4 regions of the Shinella sp. GW821-FHT10F02 genome follow, and region 1 is predicted to be linked to each of the others. Evidence: riboswitches for the same ligand, from Rfam matches in the RefSeq annotation. Region 1 holds a riboswitch; each other region holds the start of a gene.
The links. A riboswitch is a leader RNA that binds a small molecule or an ion and turns the genes downstream of it on or off. The one in region 1 is predicted to bind cobalamin.

Region 1 (4,204 bases):
CGAGAAGATCGCGATGCTGCCTTTGACCAGGGTCAGTTCAGGGTCATCCCCGCCCAAGGCACCGCCAATTCGCACTCGGTTCCAACTGTCCGCAACACCCAGGCTATTTGCTCCAAAAACGTCGACCTGATGCGCCTGGGCAATGGCCCGGATCTCTCTTGAGTCATGGACCGATACCTTTTCGGTCACAATGACGATCTTCTTGAGATCCGGATTAACGCGCACGAGCTCAGCCACGCCGTCGCGGACAGCGGACGGCGGAAGATAGACAACTCCCGTATCGAATGCGTGCCCCGCGGCCAATCCCTGACGCACATCGTTGAACACCGGAATGTCTCCAATCTCGGTCTTCAAGACCGTGCCAGACCTCCCGGGTGACGTTCCGAAGACAATGCCGCCGCCGGAGAAGACATGGCTAACCGGGGTAACGAGGCGGGACTCCTGCCCGAGGATGTTCAGGACGCACACGCGATCTTGCCGTGTTGCAATTTCGTCCAACTGCCGCACCCCGACGAAATGATGAAACGGTCCGCGCCGCAGCGCGTGCGAGTTCTGCCGTCGATCCATAGGCCAATCCTGCTTCTTGAGATTAGGGAGCGGAAATTCCGGTCGCGAGGTTTCTTGAAATGGCTTCGCGGCCGCCAGTCCTCATCCACGTGTTTGCACACTGCGCGAAATCAACGACTTCACTGAGGGCACTGTCGAAACCGAAGAATCGGTATGGCACGCCAAGCGCATCGAGTGCTTCGGCGAAAGCCCCCATTCCCCGGACAAGATTTGGTCCGCCCCTCCCCACGACGACAAAAAGAGGCGTAGGTCCCGCGCGCGAGAAATGCTCGCGCAGCGCGTCGGCAATCGCACTGAATGTTGTGAAGATATCGGTGTTGTTGGATCGTCCCCCAATCACCAGAAGAACGTTTGCCCTTGAGAGCCAGTGACGAAAACAAATGCTCGCCACGTTCCTCATTTTCTCATACGGAGGATTTCCACCGAAGTCGGTGGAAATTATCGCGTCCTCACCAAGCATCTCGGTTACCAGAGCATTTGCGCCACCACCGAAAGTCGGCGCCAGGATCGTCCCGTTCGGATTGACCACAAAGACGTCGCTTTGCCCCTGGTGCGTCCTGAGCGCATTGATTTCCATTTCGAAATCAGAGCGCTCGACACTAAACAGGTGTTCGGGAAGGTTAAGGCGAGCCACACGGGGATCGTCTCGATCAAACGCGCATTTGAAGTCGCACGCGACGGGCACGAGACGCCCGCCTTCTCCACGAAGAAGGCGTATCGGGTTTATTTCCAGGGTCGAAACGCCGTAGTTCCGAAACAGCTCCCAAAGCCTGGGTAGCGCCTGCACCAGGGGTGAAATGATCTCCGGTGGCGCGCCAAGATCTGCAAGCGCATTCGCTATGACGAAGGCCTTGAGGCCCGTCAGTGCATCAAACGGTATCTCCGCCACCTGGTCATGCGGCAGTTGCTCAATGTCCACGCCGCCGCAGTGGCTGATCGTGACGGTCGGCGCCCGGAATTTCGTGCTGTCGGAAATTGAGAAATATATCTCATGCTCGGAGGGGACATAGGCTTCGTACGTGACCCCATTTGCCTTTACCGAGATCGTTTCGTTCGAGTGCTCCGCAAAGTAGAGGCGTTCTTTCTGTGCGAGCGCAGTCTTCAGGTCGTAGGCGCGGGCCACCAGATTGGCCTTGCCCTTCTTGCCGATAGCGGCACCAAAAACGGGCTTCACGAAAACCGAGCCATGAGCCTCGATCATGGACTTGATTTCACTTTCATCAGCACTCGGCCCCAGCAATGGCGCGTGTTCGAAGCCGACAAGCTTCAACAAGGCCGACCCGTAAAGAAGTCCAGCGATCTGCATTGCATCTCCTCGGTGGAAGCGTGGCGAAAGGATTCTTGGTTGGCTAGAGTTAGCATACGAACGTTCGTTCATAAAATGGTACTTGTCAAGACATCTCCCGGTCCATTCTGCAACGCTGCCCCGTTCCTCTCGCCGAAGGCAAGCATCGGGATTTCTATCTGGGAACGTTTTCGTCGGACGTCGAGCGTTCACTGAAGCTTGCCGGCTATACAAGAAGCGACAGCAGGCGAAGTCGCATCGCCGCTCGCCTTCAACGCCTCATCCATCAATGCTCTCTCTCCAAGTCTCCGTTCAGGCAGGGCCGGCGATTTGAAAATGCCCTGAAGCCCTTCGTTGTCCGGTTGACAGCCCAGCCCGAGACTGTAGGTTCACCGCGTCATGGTTCTCCTGCCTCTGGCAGGAGCTAAGAGGGAATCCGGTGCAAGACCGGAGCTGTCCCGCAACTGTAAGCGGTGAGCCTTTCATCCACTTTGTCACTGGCAGCAATGCCGGGAAGACGGGCGGAGGGCTTGGACCCGCAAGCCAGGAGACCTGCCTGACATTCGATAATTCCGTGGTCGGGGTGTGCCACAGGAATGATGGTCGCTGTCGGCAGATGCCGGGGTCGACCGTCATTTTCAATGCAGCCCCGTGAAACGAGGCAGCGTTGACGACCGACGACACTCCACTTCCCGCGCCGCCGTCCGCGCACGATGCCGTGCTGCTGCTGGCCAAGTCCGCCTTCGCCGCTGCGCCGCACCAGGACATGCAGCGCCTCGCCACGCTTTCCGAGGGTCTCGGCGGCGCTCCGGTCGTGCGTTTCGCCTTCACCGAGCAGGGCACGCCCTCTTTGCGAGAGGCGCTGGCTGGCCTCGTCGACACGAAGGTCGGCAGCGTTCTTCTCATTCCGCTCATGCTGCCGATGGAGCCGAGTTTTTACAACTGGCTGACGAAAACATTGAAACGCTGGCGCGCGGTCGATCCTCGGCCCTGGCCGGCCCTGTCGATTGCCGCGAGCCCGACATCGAGCACGCTGATGGCGCAGCTCATAAAAGACCTCGCTGCGACATCACAGGACCTGGACCTCTCGCCGCCCGCCCGGCCGGCAGCAGAAGGTTCGCTCGTGCCCGCGCATAAGCGCCGCGTCCTGGTCTGCCAGGGCGGCCCGTGCAATTCGGCCGGCGCGGATGCCATCTGGGGTCACCTGCGCAACGAGCAGGAACGGCAGAAGCTGCGCGTGACCGGTGATGGTGTCATGACTGCCAAATCCACCTGTCTCGGCCCCTGCAACCTCGCGCCCGTCCTCCAGGTCTTCCCGGAAGGGACCTATTACGGCGGCGTCACCGAGGAGGCTGTCGACCGGATCATCGCCGACCATCTTCTCGGCGGCCGGGTCGTCGAGGACTTCGCCTATCACCCGACCGGCCGCAAGCAGCGGCTTCGCCATCTTCCCGAACAGAACTGAAGGAGAGACCATGTCGTTCAAAATCCTTTCGCCCCTGGCTGCGGCCTGGCTCGCCGCGCTCGCCATCGGCGGCCCGAGCCCGGCACTCGCCGGCGAGCCCTTGCATGTCGGTGCCACCTACATCACGAGCGGGCTGGATCCGGCCAAGGGCTCGAATGGCTGGGCGCTCGTCAGCCATGGCGTCGGCGAAAATCTCTTCACCGTCGATAAGGACGGCAAGCTGGTGCCGGCGCTTGCGGATAAGGCCGAACGCACGGGCGATCTCACCTGGACCGTGACTTTGAAACCTGGCCGGCTGTTTTCCGACGGCTCGCCGGTGACGGCGGACGCACTCGCCGCCGGCTTCGGCCATACCTTCGCTACCAACAAGGCGGCGCTCGCGACAGGCGGCAAGCTGACCTTCGAAGCGGCCGACGATCTGACGCTCAAAATCACGACGGAAAAGCCGGTCTCCTTCCTCCAGGCGCTCTTCGCCGAATGGCCGCTCATCGCCTACAAGCCCGCCGGCGACGGCGCTGCCGTCTTTACCGGTCCCTACCGGATCGCAGATTTCAAGGCGGATACATCTCTGACGCTGGAACCGAACGCCCATTTCACAGGCGCCGAGACCCGCTCGTCAGTCGATTTCCGTCGATTCGGTGACGCCCAGAGCATGACGCTCGCGCTGGAGTCGGGCGAGCTCGACCTCGCCTTCGGCCTGCCCTCTGAGGTGGTGAGCCGGCTGAGGGCCAATCCCGACCTGACGATCAAGTCCTTCCCGGTCGGCTACCAATATCTCGCCTTCCTCAACACGGGCCGGCCGGCACTGGCCGATGTGAAGGTGCGTCAGGCGCTCGACCTCGCCTTCGATCGCAAGGAACTGGCGGCTGCGATCAACGGCGGTGAAC
Region 2 (4,204 bases), on a different contig from region 1:
GCGAGGCGAAAAACGCTTTCCTCGCACGGCACGATACGCTGACGGGGCTGAAGAACCGCAGCGGTTTCGACGAGGAGGTGCGCCGCGCCATCCGCAAGGGCGAGAACAAGCCCTTCGCCATCCTCGCGCTCGACCTCGACAAGTTCAAGGCGGTCAACGACCGGCATGGCCATGCCGCAGGCGACGCCGTGTTGCAGGCCGTGGCTCGGCGTTTTTCCGATCGCATCGGCAAGCAGGGCTGCGTCGCCCGTCTTGGCGGCGACGAATTCTCGGTGCTGCTCACGGGCGAGCGGAGTTGCGAGGCGCTGCTGGAGCTTGCCGGCAGCCTCGTGCGCGATACGCAGGTGCCCATCGCCTATGATGGCCAGTTGCTCGTCATCGGCGGTAGTGCCGGCATCGCGCAGTTCCCGCAGCATGGCGGCTCCGTGCACGACGTGATGGTGATGGCGGATGCCGCGCTCTATGCCGCCAAGAACGCCGGCCGCAACCGCGCCGTCCATGCGGATCATATCGGCCAGGAGATGATCATCGAGGCCGGCGAGGCCCGCGCGGCCTGACCATGCCGAAAATGCTTGCGGAACAAGCGGCTGGATGCACTCTTTGAGAGATTGAGTCACATCTTTCTGGGAGGCGCGCAAATGAGCAATGGAGCACGGCTGGACGGCAGGATCGCCGTCGTGACGGGCGGAACGCAGGGGCTGGGTGCGACGATCGCCCGGCTTTTTGCCGAGCGGGGTGCGGCGGGGCTGGTCATCTGCGGCCGCAACGCCGCCAAGGGCGAGGCGAAGGCGCAGGAAATTTCAGGCGCGACGGGCGTCAAGACGCTCTATGTGCAGGCGGACCTCGAAAAGGTCGAGGATGCGCGCGCGGTGATCGCTGCCTGCGACAAGGCCTTCGGCCGCATCGATGCGCTGGTGAACGCCGCCGCCATCACCGACCGCGGCACGATCCTCGATACCAGCCCGGAACTGTTCGACCGCATGTTCGCGGTCAATGTGCGCGCACCCTTCTTCCTGATGCAGGAGGCGATTTCGGTGATGCGGCGTGAGAAGACCGAGGGCACCATCGTCAATATAGGCTCGATGTCCGCCAAGGCCGGCCAGCCGTTCATCTCCGCCTATTGCGCCTCCAAGGGTGCGCTGGAGACGCTGACCAAGAACACGGCCTATGCCGTGCTTCGCAACCGCATCCGCGTTAACGGCCTCAATATCGGCTGGATGGCCTCGGAGGGCGAAGACCGCATCCAGCGTGAATTCCACGGTGCGGCCGATGACTGGCTGGCGAAGGCGGCGGCAAGCCAGCCCTTCGGCCGGCTGGTCGATCCGGCGGAGGTGGCGCGTGCCTGTGCCTATCTGTCTTCGGAGGAGTCCGGCCTGATGACGGGCTCGGTGATCTGCTTCGACCAGTCGATCTGGGGTGCCTATGACGGCTCGCCGCATCCGGTCGCGCCGCTTTGAGGCGCTGACAGGCCGATGCGCGGCGCGGGCAGGCTTGATCGCGCCGCCAAGCCATGCGCATATCGTTTCCGTCAGGTGCCTGCGTTTCGCAGGAGAATCGGGAATCCGGTGCGGGCAAGAGCCTCAAGTCCGGAACGTGCCCAGCGCTGTGACGGGGATGGATCGCATCGTAAAAGCTTGAATCGATTCAGGCTTTTGCCACTGGTTGTTCAACCGGGAAGGCAGGTGCGGGCCGCGTGACCCGAAGTCAGAAGACCGGCCTGGCAAGATAGACCGAACCGCGCGGACGGCGGAAGGTTTTACGCATTGTTGGGGAGATGACGATGCGAGCCGAACCGTGCGACCGTCTGGTCCAGGCGGGCGCCTTTTCCAGCGAGGACAAGGCCGCCGTCTATCATGCCATCGAAACGCGCCGCGACGTGCGCGACCAGTTTCTGCCCGATCCCTTGCCGGACGATCTCGTGGGGCGCCTGCTGCACGCCGCCCATAGCGCGCCCTCGGTCGGCTTCATGCAGCCGTGGAATTTTTTGCTGGTGCGCAGCGAGGCGACCCGGCGCGCGGTGCATGCCGCCTTCCTCAAGGCGAACGCGGAAGCGGCGGCGATGTTCGACGCCGACCGTCAGGCGCAGTATCGCGCCCTGAAGCTCGAAGGCATCCTGAAGGCGCCGCTGTCGATCTGCGTCACCTGCGACCCGACGCGCGGCGGGACCGTCGTTCTGGGGCGCACGCACAATCCGCGCATGGATGTCTATTCCACGGTCTGTGCTGTGCAGAACCTCTGGCTTGCGGCGCGGGCGGAAGGGGTGGGCGTCGGCTGGGTCAGCATCTTCCACGACAGCGACATCCGGAACGTCCTCGGCATTCCCGAGCATGTCGAGATCGTTGCCTGGCTTTGCGTCGGCCTTGTCGATCGCCTCTATGCCGAGCCGGAGCTTGCGGTGAAGGGGTGGCGGCAGCGCCTGCCGCTGGAGGACCTGGTGTTCGAGGAGCGCTGGCCGGACGCGGGCGTTAGTTGACGCCGGCATCGGCCGGGCGGCCGAGATCGATGGCGGATTCGTTGGCCGGCAGGAAGACCGGGCCGACCGTGCGCACCTTGCTCTTCGCGGGGTCGTAGTCGCGTTCCTCGACCTTCACCGGCAGCTTGGCCGGCGTCTCGTCCTTCTTCGGCAGCGTGTGGATGGTGGTGATCGAGCCACCTTCCACGTCATCATCCCTGCCGGTGCTCGCCGTCTCGCTGCCCTTCAGCGCCTTCTCGCGCTTGATCATCTCCTGGTAATAGGCCGAGAGATTGCAGCCGCAGGCGCCGGGCTTGGAGAGGTCGCGCGTGCGGTAGGAGAAGGCGTTCGGCATTTCGTAATAGGGCCGGCCGGTGACCGTCGAGGTCATCTGGTCGGTCTCCTGGCCGCTGGTCATCGACTGGTAGAAAAGTTCGGTCTGCGTCTCAGGGCACATCATCGCGCAGACTTGCTGGTCGCGGCGGAAATCGAGCGGGGTTGCGCCCGACGAGATCGGGAAGAAGCCGCCGTCGCAGGTGCGCACGCAGACGGTGCGCAGGTTGCCATGGCCGGAGCCGCCGCCGAGCGAGCGCAGTTGCAGGCGCTCGCTGCCCTCCGGCGTGGTGCCGAGCGGGAGCGTGCGTTTTTCATCGAGCGTGCGCAGCGTTTCGGTCGCCGCGATCGGCACCACCTTCGCCTCGTCATTGCAGCCGTTGCTTGCGAGCAGCGCGGTCAGGCGGGTGCGCTTGCCCTGCGACGAGGTGCCGCCGGCGAATTCGCGGCGTTTCTTGTCGAGGATGTCGAGGTTGCGCGCCATCTTGCCGATGACCGTGGAGAGCGTGTCGCAGGCCGCCGCATTGGCGCCGCCGACGACGATGATGCTGCCGCCGGAGCAGCCGAGCCGGCGCTGGTCGCTCTTGGCCTTGCGCAACTGGATGTTCTGGCGGGCGATGGCGCCGGCATATTTGCGCGCGCTTGCCGTATCCACCACCACCTTGGGCAGGTTCGCAAGCTCCGCCTGGATCTGCTCGCACACCGCCGCTGCCGCCGTGCCGCCCGAAAACAGGAGCGGCAAGCCGGTCGCAACGGCAAACAGAAGGCGGGTCAAACCTTTCAAATCATCGATCCTGTGAAACTGTCGGGGCCGTGGTCCGGCCGCATAAGCATATCCTATCATAGGCTGCATGAAGGGAAGCGCAACGTGCTCCCGCATTTGTGATTAATGCGCGGCGGAAAATATGAGTTGCGTATTCATCTTTTTGCCAGCTGCCCGCAATTGATCTCGCCGGGGGCTTGGTGTAGCACTCTGCGCACATACAACAGCCGGTTATGCGCCCGTCGCCGCGCAGCCGCCGTTTGGCGGAAGACCGGCCCGTCACAGGCAGGTGAACATGCGGATTTCGTCAGTTTTGTTGAGCCCTTTCTACGCGCTCCAGCTCGCATCCGGCGCAAAATCCTTCGCCGACAATCCCGTCATCGGCAGCAAGTGGCTGAACCGCAAGGGATTGCACGAGAAGCGCGTCTCGCTCGCCATGCGCATGGCCGCCTGGCGCCGCACCAAGCTGGAAAAGCTCGTCGCCCCGGAATATCGCCGGCAATATGCCGAAAACGGCTTCGTGAAAATCGAAGACTTTTTGTCGCCCGAGGTTTTTGCCGCGGTGACCCGCGAGATCGCCGAGCGTGATTTCGAGCGCTACGACATGCTGCAGGGCGAAACCGTCACACGCCGCGCCATCATCGACGACAGCGACC
Region 3 (4,204 bases), on a different contig from region 1:
TGCGGATCAGCGTCGTCTTGCCCGCGCCGAGGAAGCCGGTGATGACGGTGGCGGGGATTTTCTGTTGCAGCATAGGCTCAACCCTTCATTTTCAGCGGCAGTCCGGCCGCGACGAAATAGACTTCTGGCACGAGGGCGGCGATCTGCTGATGCAGCCGCCCGGCATGGTCGCGGAATTCGCGCGCCATGCGGTTTTCCGGCACGATGCCGAGGCCGACCTCGTTGGAGACGAAGACCAGCCGGCCCGGCGCGCCCTCGATCGCATCCGCGAGGCCGGCAAATTCCGCGGCCATGTCGCGCTCCTCCAGCATCAGGTTGGTGACCCAGAGCGTCAGGCAATCGACGAGCACCGCCCGATCCTCGCGCGCGACATCTTTTATGCGCGCGGCGAGCGCAAGCGGCTCTTCATGGGTTTCCCATCCCTCGCCGCGATCCTCGCGGTGTTTGGCGATGCGCTGGCGCATCTCGTCGTCCCACGCTCGGCCGGTGGCAATGTAATGACGCGAAAGGCCGGTCTCGGCGACCAGCCTTTCGGCAAAAGCGGATTTTCCGGAACGCGCACCGCCCAGAACCAGGACGGCTCCGGGCGATGTCTGTGCCATATCAGGCGGCCTTGGCGATCTTCTCGTTGGCAAAACCCAGCGAGAGGCCGAGCACGATCCAGAAGAACAGCGTCGTGGCCAGCGCCGCGACGGCGAACTCCGCGCCGAGAACGGCCGGAACATTGCTGGAAATGTCGCCCGGCTGCGGCGCGCCGTAGACCTGCGGCGCCGCAATCAGCACGATGCCGGCAATCTTGGCGACGATGCCGTCCTTGAGGAAGAGCAGGTAGAGCCCTGCGGCCGAAAGCACGATGGTCGCGACCCACCAGACCTGACGATCGCCGAGATCGGCGGCCGGGAAGCCCGGAAGCTCAGGCGGCAGGCCGATGGCCGGCAGCATGTGCACGGCAAGCCAGCCGGCAGCACCCCACAGCGCGCCGTTCGCCACCGTGATCGGATGGCCGGAAACGAGGCTGAAGCCGGCGAGCAGCAGGGCAAAGCCCGAGCCGGTCACCAGGTTTGCGAGCAGCGTGCCGGAGAACCGGCTCATGCCGAACATGATGCCGCCCTCCTCGTGCTCTTCGCCCTCATGGGCGTAGGCAACGGAGATCGGCGAGAAGGACGAAGCCACATCCAGAAGGACGGCGCCGAGCGACGAATGCTCCTGCGTTTGCGTGGCGCCATCGGTGGAGGGCGTGGTGCCTTCGGTGGCCGGCGCGGTTTCGCCGCCGCCCTCGAATTCCTCCGCATGGAGAATGAGCGGCACGACTCGCGCCTCCTGGGCGGCTGTCATCAGCACGCCGGAGAACAGCCCGGCCACCAAGGCGGCCAGGAGATAACGAACGATCATGTCAAAAACTCCTTAGTGGCAGGGAAAGCCGTAGGAGTGACGGGTGTCGTGCGCCGTGTCGTGCAGCACGGCCGAATTCGCGAGGCCCGCGCCGAACACCAGGAAGGCGCCGATCAGAAGCGCGAAAACGCCGGCAACAAGGCGGTCGTTTGCGGAAAGGGTAACAGAAGACGTTGAAGAAACAGCCATGACAACCTCCGTGCAGGCGTTGGGGAAGCCCCTCCCCAGGTCGGGCGAAATGCCCTCATCGGCTGGCAGGTCTCCTGGCTCGCGGCGTCCGGCGTTTTTCAACGCCTGCGGAACATTCTCACCTTCCCGGGTAGACGCATCGCAAAAGGGTGGACGATTCGTAGACTAAGAGGCGTCCGGCCCCGGCTTATCGCAATGCCACCCAGTGGCTTTTCCGGCTGGTTTTCCCAGGCACGGCCTGAAGCACCATTGCTTCGTCCCGCACACAGATCCTGCCCTCCGGATGAACGTCCCTCGCCACTCTACAGTCGCGGGGTCGGCCGTGATTGCAGCGCCCTATTTGGGTCCGCCGCGTCACATTCCCATTTACTCCCCGATCCGTTTCCGGATCCGGGAACCATCCAATAATCCGGATGATTATGCTTCCGCATCGCGCAAGTCAATCGATCGGCAGCGCCATCGCCTGTGCTGAAACCGCCGTTGGCATCTCAATAGCCCGGAATGATCACCAGACCGCCGCCATCGTTGTAGTAGCTGTCGCCGCGGTACTCGCGCTCTTCGTAGTATCCGTCGACCGGGCCTTCGAGCACGTCGTAGTCCTGCTGGTAGCGGCGCTGGCGGTTCTGCCGGGCCTCGGCATATTGCGCAGCCTGGCGCAGCGCGCGGTATTGCGGACGCGACAGGTAGCCATCGGCGCGATAGCCGGAGGAACCCTGCCAGGCGGCGATCGCCGAGCGGGTGCGCGGACCGAAGACGCCGTCGACGCCGTAGGTATTGTAGCCGAGCGCGCTCAGGAAACGCTGGGCCTGCACGCGAAGCGACCGATCCATGTAGGCCTCGCGGGCATCGACGATCGGCCGCTCCTCGACGGCCTGGCGCTCGGTGTCGATGATGGCCGTCTCGGTTTCCTGCTTCGGCGTCACCGCCTCCTCGCGCTTGGTATCGGCCAGCGCTGCGAGCCGTTCGCGGGCATCCCCGACGAAACGACCATTCGGATATTCGTCGAGATAAGCCTGGAAGGATTCCTGCGTGCCGCCGAGCACGGCCTTCTCGAAGGTCTCTTCCTCGCGCTTCTTCGCGTCGTCTGCCCGCTCGATGGCGAGGCCGCGGTCCTTGCGCTCGGCATCCTGCGTCTCGGTTTCGCGGGTGGCGGTCGCTGCTTCGCCGGTGTCGGCCCCGTCGGTTTCGGCATTGTCGGTGTCCGCCTGCTTTGCGGCTTGCGCAGCCTCTTCGGCGCGTTTTTCAGCTTCTTCGGCAAAGCGGGCGGCTTCCGCTGCCTTGGCTTCGGCATCCGCCGCAGCGCGTGCTGCTTCGGCCTTCAGTTTCTCCACTTCGGCCGCCTTCTCTTCCGCGAGCTTGCGCGCGGCAGCGGCCTCTTCCTGGATGCGCGCCTTTTCTTCGGCGGCGGCCTTCTCGGTTTCGATGCGCTTGGCCTCGGCCTCGCGACGGGCGGCGGCTTCTTCTTCGGCCCGCGCCTTCTGCTCGGCCGCGGCCTCTTCGGCCTTCTGGCGTTCGGCTTCGGCCTTCAGGCGCGCCGTTTCTTCCGCCTTCGCCTTGTCCGCAGCCGCCTGGGCCTCTGCCTTGAGGCGCTCGGCCTCGGCGGCCTGTTCATCGGCCAGCTTGCGTGCAGCCGCTTCCTTCTGTTCCGCTTCCGCCTTCAGGCGGGCGTCCTCTTCGGTGCGGGCTTTTTCCGCGGCCGCGGCTTCCGCCTTTGCCTTCTCCTCGGCGGCGGCCTTTTCCGCGGCCAGCGCACGGGCGGCGGTTTCTTCTTCCGCCTTCTTCGCCTCGGCTTCCGCCTTCAGGCGGGCTTCTTCCGCAGCCTTGGCCTTCTCCGCCTCGGCAGCCTTCTGCGCTTCCTCTTCAGCCTTCTTGGCTTCGGCTTCGGCCTTCAGGCGTGCCGTTTCGGCCTCCGCCTTGGCTTTCTCGGCCTCGGCGGCCTTCTGTGCCTCTTCTTCAGCCTTCTTCGTCTCGGCCTCCGCCTTCAGGCGCGCCGCTTCCGCATCGGCCTTGGCCTTCTCGGCTTCCGCGGTTTTCCGGGCTTCTTCCTCGGCCTTGGCCTTTTCCGCAGCCGCCTGCTCTTCCGCCTTGGCCTTTTCGGCAGCGGCCGCCTGTTCCGCCTTGGCCTTGGCGTCCGCCTCGGCCTGCTCGGTGGAGGTGCCGCTCGCCTGCTTCACCTTGGCGGCGGCCTGCAATTCGGCGATGCGCAGGCGCGCCATCGAGGCGAAGGTGCCGTTCGGATATTGTTTCAGATAGGTTTCGTACTGCGTGAGGTCGCTGCCGGCAGAAACCTTTTGCCAGAGCGAAAATTCCTCTTCCCAGCGTTTTCCGGCACTTCCGGCTTCCTTGCCGGTTGTGGCCTGGGCGAAGGCGATTGCCGGCTGGCCTGCGAGCGTCAGCCCGACGAGGCTTGCAAGGCCGATCCTCACCAGAACGGATCGTGCGAGAGGTCCAGAACCCATAGTCGTCTCACCCTTTCGAAGGCGCTGCGCCCGGCAACCGGGCGGATTTCCATCTGTCCTCGCACCGAATTCTGGCGCAACTTTGGTGCGGCAGGCCGGTCGTCACAGGAACCCGATGGCTGAACGTTTCAGGGGCGCGATTTAATCAGCGCTGCCTAAAAGGC
Region 4 (4,204 bases), on a different contig from region 1:
GCGCAGGACGAAATGACCTTCGGGAATACGACATCCTCGATAGAAGCAACGACACGGCCCGGCCTTGCGGCCGGGCCACGCGTTGTTACTGCGCCGCCCGGCGCAGTTCGGCGGCGGCTGCCACCATGTTGACGAGGGCGGGCTTGACCTCCTCCCACTTGCGGGTCTTCAGGCCGCAATCCGGGTTGATCCAGAGCTGGCGATCCTGAAGGCGCTCGCGGGCGAGCGACAGGAGATCGGTCATCTCTTTCACCTCCGGCACCCGCGGCGAGTGGATGTCGTAGACGCCCGGGCCGATCTCGTTCGGATATTCGAAGTTCCGGAAGGCGTCGAGCAGTTCCATCTTCGAGCGCGACGTCTCGATGGAGATGACGTCGGCATCCATGGCGGCGATCGTGGAGATGATGTCGTTGAACTCCGAATAGCACATGTGGGTGTGGATCTGGGTGCCATCCGCCACGCCGCTTGCGCAAAGGCGGAAGCATTCGACGGCCCAGTCGAGATAATGCTGCCAGTCCTTGTGGCGGAGCGGCAGGCCTTCGCGAAGCGCCGCCTCGTCGATCTGGATCAGCTTCGCGCCGGCCTTTTCGAGATCGACCACCTCGTCGCGGATGGCGAGGGCGATCTGGCGGCATGTCGCGCTGCGGGCGATGTCGTCACGCACGAAGGACCAGTTGAGGATCGTCACCGGGCCGGTCAGCATGCCCTTCACCGGCTTGTCGGTGAGGGACTGCGAATAGTGCCACCAGCGCACCGTCATCGGGTTCGGCCGCGAGACGTCGCCGAAGATGATCGGCGGGCGGACATAGCGCGAGCCGTAGCTTTGCACCCAGGCATGCTGCGTGAAGGCGAAGCCGGACAGCTGCTCGCCGAAATATTGCACCATGTCGTTGCGCTCGAATTCGCCGTGCACGAGCACGTCGAGGCCGATCTCCTCCTGCCAGCGGATGGCGGTTTCCGTTTCCCTTTGCAGGAAGGCTTCGTAGTCCGCATAGCTCAGGGTGCCCTTGGCATGGGCGGAGCGCGCCTTGCGGACGTCGCTCGTCTGCGGGAACGAGCCGATCGTCGTCGTCGGGAACAGCGGCAGCGTGATCGCCTCCGACTGGATCCGGCGGCGTGCGTCGAAAGCGCTCGCGCGCGTCTTCATGCCCGCGTCGATGCCGGCAATGCGGCCCTGCACCAGAGGGTCGGTCACCTTCGGCGATGCGGCACGGGCGGCGATGGCCCGCGAGGCGTCGTCCAGGGCTTGCCGAACGGCATCCCTGCCCTGCGCCAGGCCCTTGCCGAGCGTGGCAAGCTCGCCGAGCTTCTGCGTCGCGAAGGCAAGCCAGGTCTTGAGGTCCGCGTCGAGCGCCGTTTCGAGATCGAGGTCGATCGGCACATGCAGCAGCGAGCACGAGGCGGCGATTTCGACCGCCCCGGCGCCGCGGGCGGACATGACCGGGGTTAGCCGGTCGAAGACGGATGCGAGGTCCGCCCGCCAGATGTTGCGCCCGTCGATCACGCCGAGCGACAGGACCTGATCCGCACGCACGGCCTGAGCGACCGCGTCGAGTTGCTCCGGCGCGCGCGCCAGATCCACATGAAGGCCGGCGACCGGCAGGGCGGCAACAGCCGAAAGATTGTCCGCCAGCGCGCCAAAATAGGTCGTCAGCATCAGCTTCAGTCCGGGCGCGGCCCTGGCGAAGCCTTCATAGGCGAGTTTGAAGGCATGACGCTCGCCCTCGGTGAGGTCGAGCGCGAGGATCGGTTCGTCGACCTGAACCCAGTCCGCGCCTGCCTCGGCCAAACGGCGGAACAGTTCCTCGTAGACCGGCAGAAGCCTTGCCAGGAGGTCAAACGGCTTGAAGGTGGATGGCCGCGCCTTCGCGAGCTTGAGGAAGGTGACCGGGCCGAGCACGACCGGGCGCGTGTGGATGCCGAGCGCCTTGGCCTCCAGGAAGTGGGCGACCGGCTTCTGCGTGGTGAGGCGGAAGGCCTGATCCTCGGAGACCTCAGGCACCATGTAGTGGTAGTTCGTGTCAAACCATTTGGTCATTTCGAGCGCGGGAACGCCGTGGCCGTGATGCGCATGGCCACAATCGGCAGGACCATCGCCCTGGCTACCGCGCGCCATGGCGAAATAGAGCGAAAGCGGCACGTCGCCGCCATCCCAGCCATAGGCGGCGGGAATGGCGCCGACCATCACGGCGGTATCCAGCACATGGTCGTAGAAGGAGAAATCGTTGGAGGGAATCCGCGTGATGCCCTGGTCGCGCTGAAGCGCCCAGTTTTCGGCGCGCAGCTTTTTCGCCGTTTCGAGGAGGTCGGTCTCCGTGAGCTTGCCGGACCAGAAGCCTTCGAGCGCGAACTTCAGTTCACGATGGCGGCCGATGCGCGGGAAGCCGAGGGAGGCGACCGGGAGAGTTTGTTTGGACATTGTCATACCCCATTGGTTTGTGGGGGCATGGGTTGAGCGGACGCGTGCAGGCTCTGCCGTTGCCGGCGAGATGCAGCAACCACCGGGACACCCCGCCCGTGGACGTTCTGTTGTCTTGGCAGGTCTCCTGGCTCACGGGTCGTCGCCGCTGTCCGTCTTCCCAAGGCTTTCGCCTCAGTGACATTGTTGGACAGCAACTCGCCGCTCACAGTTGCGGGGGCAGCCCCGGCTTTGCCGACGGATCGACGCACCGGATTCCCTCTTAGCCCTGGGACGGACGGACGACCCAGGGAACCACGACGACGCGACTTGGCGTGATATCGCCGGCAATGTCAAGACATATAAAGAAATCTTTATGTCTTTATTTGTCGCCCGGCTTAACGCAGCGTGCAGTCCTCGCCCATGATGTCATTGCAGCGTCGGGATGTGCGGGGTACATGCAAACCTCCCGTTACGGGAATCGACCTCCCGCGAATCCCGTGATGCAGAAGGAACAGTCGATGCCGATAGTGCCGCGCCGGGGACCGATTGCCCTTGCCTACCGTGTCCTCGTCCTGCCGGGCGTCATCGCCTATCTCTTCGCCGTCAGCATCGTCGTGCTTGCCGGGGACCGGTTCTGGCTTGTTGACCTGCTGACCTTTGCCTGGCCCTATATCGTCGCCACCGGCGCGCTGCTCGTCGTTGCGGCCGTCGTGACGCGGCGCCTGAAGGCGATCGTGATCGCGCTTGCCGGGCTCGCCATCGCCCTCATACCGGCGGCCGACGTGCCGACTGCGCGCGCCTCTGCCGCGACGAGCGGCCTGAAGGTGCTGACCGCCAATCTCTACGTGCGCAACCGCGAGGACCCGGCTGTCTTCATCGACCTGCTGCGCCGGGAAAAGCCCGACATCGTCGTGCTGGAGGAGACGACGGCACGCTGGGAGCAGGCGCTTTCCGCCTCAGGCCTGTTCGCCTATGAAAGCAGCGTCGACACCCGCATCCGCGACAGCCTGAAGGTTTTCTCCACGCTGCCGATCCGGGCGGAGACCGAGCTGAAGCGCGCCTTCACCGAGGAGCGCGCCTACAAGCAGCCGCTCCGCCTCGAGCTCGACATGGGCGGCAAGCCGATCTTCCTCTATGCCTTCCACCCGGAGACGCCGCGCCGGCTCTGGCAATGGCGCGACCGCAACGACTATCTCTCGGCCGCCGCCGACGCCGTGAAGGGCGATCTCGAAAAAGCGCCGGTCATCGTCGCCGGCGACTGGAACACGCCGACCTGGTCGCCCTTCTTCCGCAATTTTTTAAAGCAGGCCGGCCTTGCCTCCACGGCGGGCGGCTGGTTGCAGCCCGTCACGCGCTTCAGCCTGAAACTCGATGCGCTTGCCTATATCGGCGCCTCGATCGACCATGTCGCCGTCTCGCCGGATATTTCCGTGCGCGCGCGCCGCGTCGGCCCGTCTTTCGGCTCGAACCACCTGCCCGTCATTGCCGAACTCACCCTGCCTGAGACCTGATGGCCTCTCGTCTCGACGGGAAAATGCCCTATCTTGGAAGAAAGCAACACGGGAGATGACGATGCCGACCGAGAAGGACAGCCCGAAGACCTCGCTGGAAGCCGAGCGCGCCCGGCAGAAGGACAAGGATGCCAAGACCGAGCAGGACGATTATCTGGAAGAGGCGCTCGAAGAGACCTTTCCGGCAAGCGACCCGATCGCGCCCGGCGACGTGAAGGACCACGCGAAGTGAGGCAGCGATGAGCGCCCGCTTCCTGTTCACCGGCCCGGAGAACGCCCCGACCACCGTGCT

Region 2: it holds a riboswitch for cobalamin, as region 1 does, so the genes downstream of both, bluB (5,6-dimethylbenzimidazole synthase) here and AC1RWL_RS31985 ((2Fe-2S) ferredoxin domain-containing protein) in region 1, are expected to answer to the same signal.
Region 3: it holds a riboswitch for cobalamin, as region 1 does, so the genes downstream of both, AC1RWL_RS11540 (CbtB domain-containing protein) here and AC1RWL_RS31985 ((2Fe-2S) ferredoxin domain-containing protein) in region 1, are expected to answer to the same signal.
Region 4: it holds a riboswitch for cobalamin, as region 1 does, so the genes downstream of both, metE (5-methyltetrahydropteroyltriglutamate--homocysteine S-methyltransferase) here and AC1RWL_RS31985 ((2Fe-2S) ferredoxin domain-containing protein) in region 1, are expected to answer to the same signal.

The regions. Positions count from the first base shown of each region.
Region 1 is NZ_JBXASL010000019.1:3,764-7,967, reverse strand. Features, by position in the region: gene AC1RWL_RS31995 (CoA-binding protein) at 1-567, opposite strand, end outside; gene AC1RWL_RS31990 (ATP citrate lyase citrate-binding domain-containing protein) at 590-1,873, opposite strand; cobalamin riboswitch at 2,235-2,426, shown strand; gene AC1RWL_RS31985 ((2Fe-2S) ferredoxin domain-containing protein) at 2,520-3,317, shown strand; gene AC1RWL_RS31980 (ABC transporter substrate-binding protein) at 3,328-4,204, shown strand, end outside.
Region 2 is NZ_JBXASL010000003.1:504,389-508,592, forward strand. Features, by position in the region: gene AC1RWL_RS12220 (diguanylate cyclase domain-containing protein) at 1-557, shown strand, start outside; gene AC1RWL_RS12225 (SDR family oxidoreductase) at 639-1,457, shown strand; cobalamin riboswitch at 1,514-1,735, shown strand; gene bluB (5,6-dimethylbenzimidazole synthase) at 1,781-2,473, shown strand; gene AC1RWL_RS12235 (DUF2865 domain-containing protein) at 2,466-3,569, opposite strand; gene AC1RWL_RS12240 (phytanoyl-CoA dioxygenase family protein) at 3,865-4,204, shown strand, end outside.
Region 3 is NZ_JBXASL010000003.1:361,855-366,058, reverse strand. Features, by position in the region: gene cobW (cobalamin biosynthesis protein CobW) at 1-73, opposite strand, end outside; gene cobU (bifunctional adenosylcobinamide kinase/adenosylcobinamide-phosphate guanylyltransferase) at 78-602, opposite strand; gene AC1RWL_RS11545 (CbtA family protein) at 604-1,392, opposite strand; gene AC1RWL_RS11540 (CbtB domain-containing protein) at 1,405-1,581, opposite strand; cobalamin riboswitch at 1,629-1,998, opposite strand; gene AC1RWL_RS11535 (peptidoglycan-binding domain-containing protein) at 2,070-4,040, opposite strand; gene AC1RWL_RS11530 (cobyric acid synthase) at 4,182-4,204, opposite strand, start outside.
Region 4 is NZ_JBXASL010000006.1:268,391-272,594, reverse strand. Features, by position in the region: gene metE (5-methyltetrahydropteroyltriglutamate--homocysteine S-methyltransferase) at 86-2,419, opposite strand; cobalamin riboswitch at 2,520-2,733, opposite strand; gene AC1RWL_RS20075 (endonuclease/exonuclease/phosphatase family protein) at 2,902-3,912, shown strand; gene AC1RWL_RS20070 (hypothetical protein) at 3,968-4,144, shown strand; gene AC1RWL_RS20065 (alpha/beta hydrolase family protein) at 4,152-4,204, shown strand, end outside.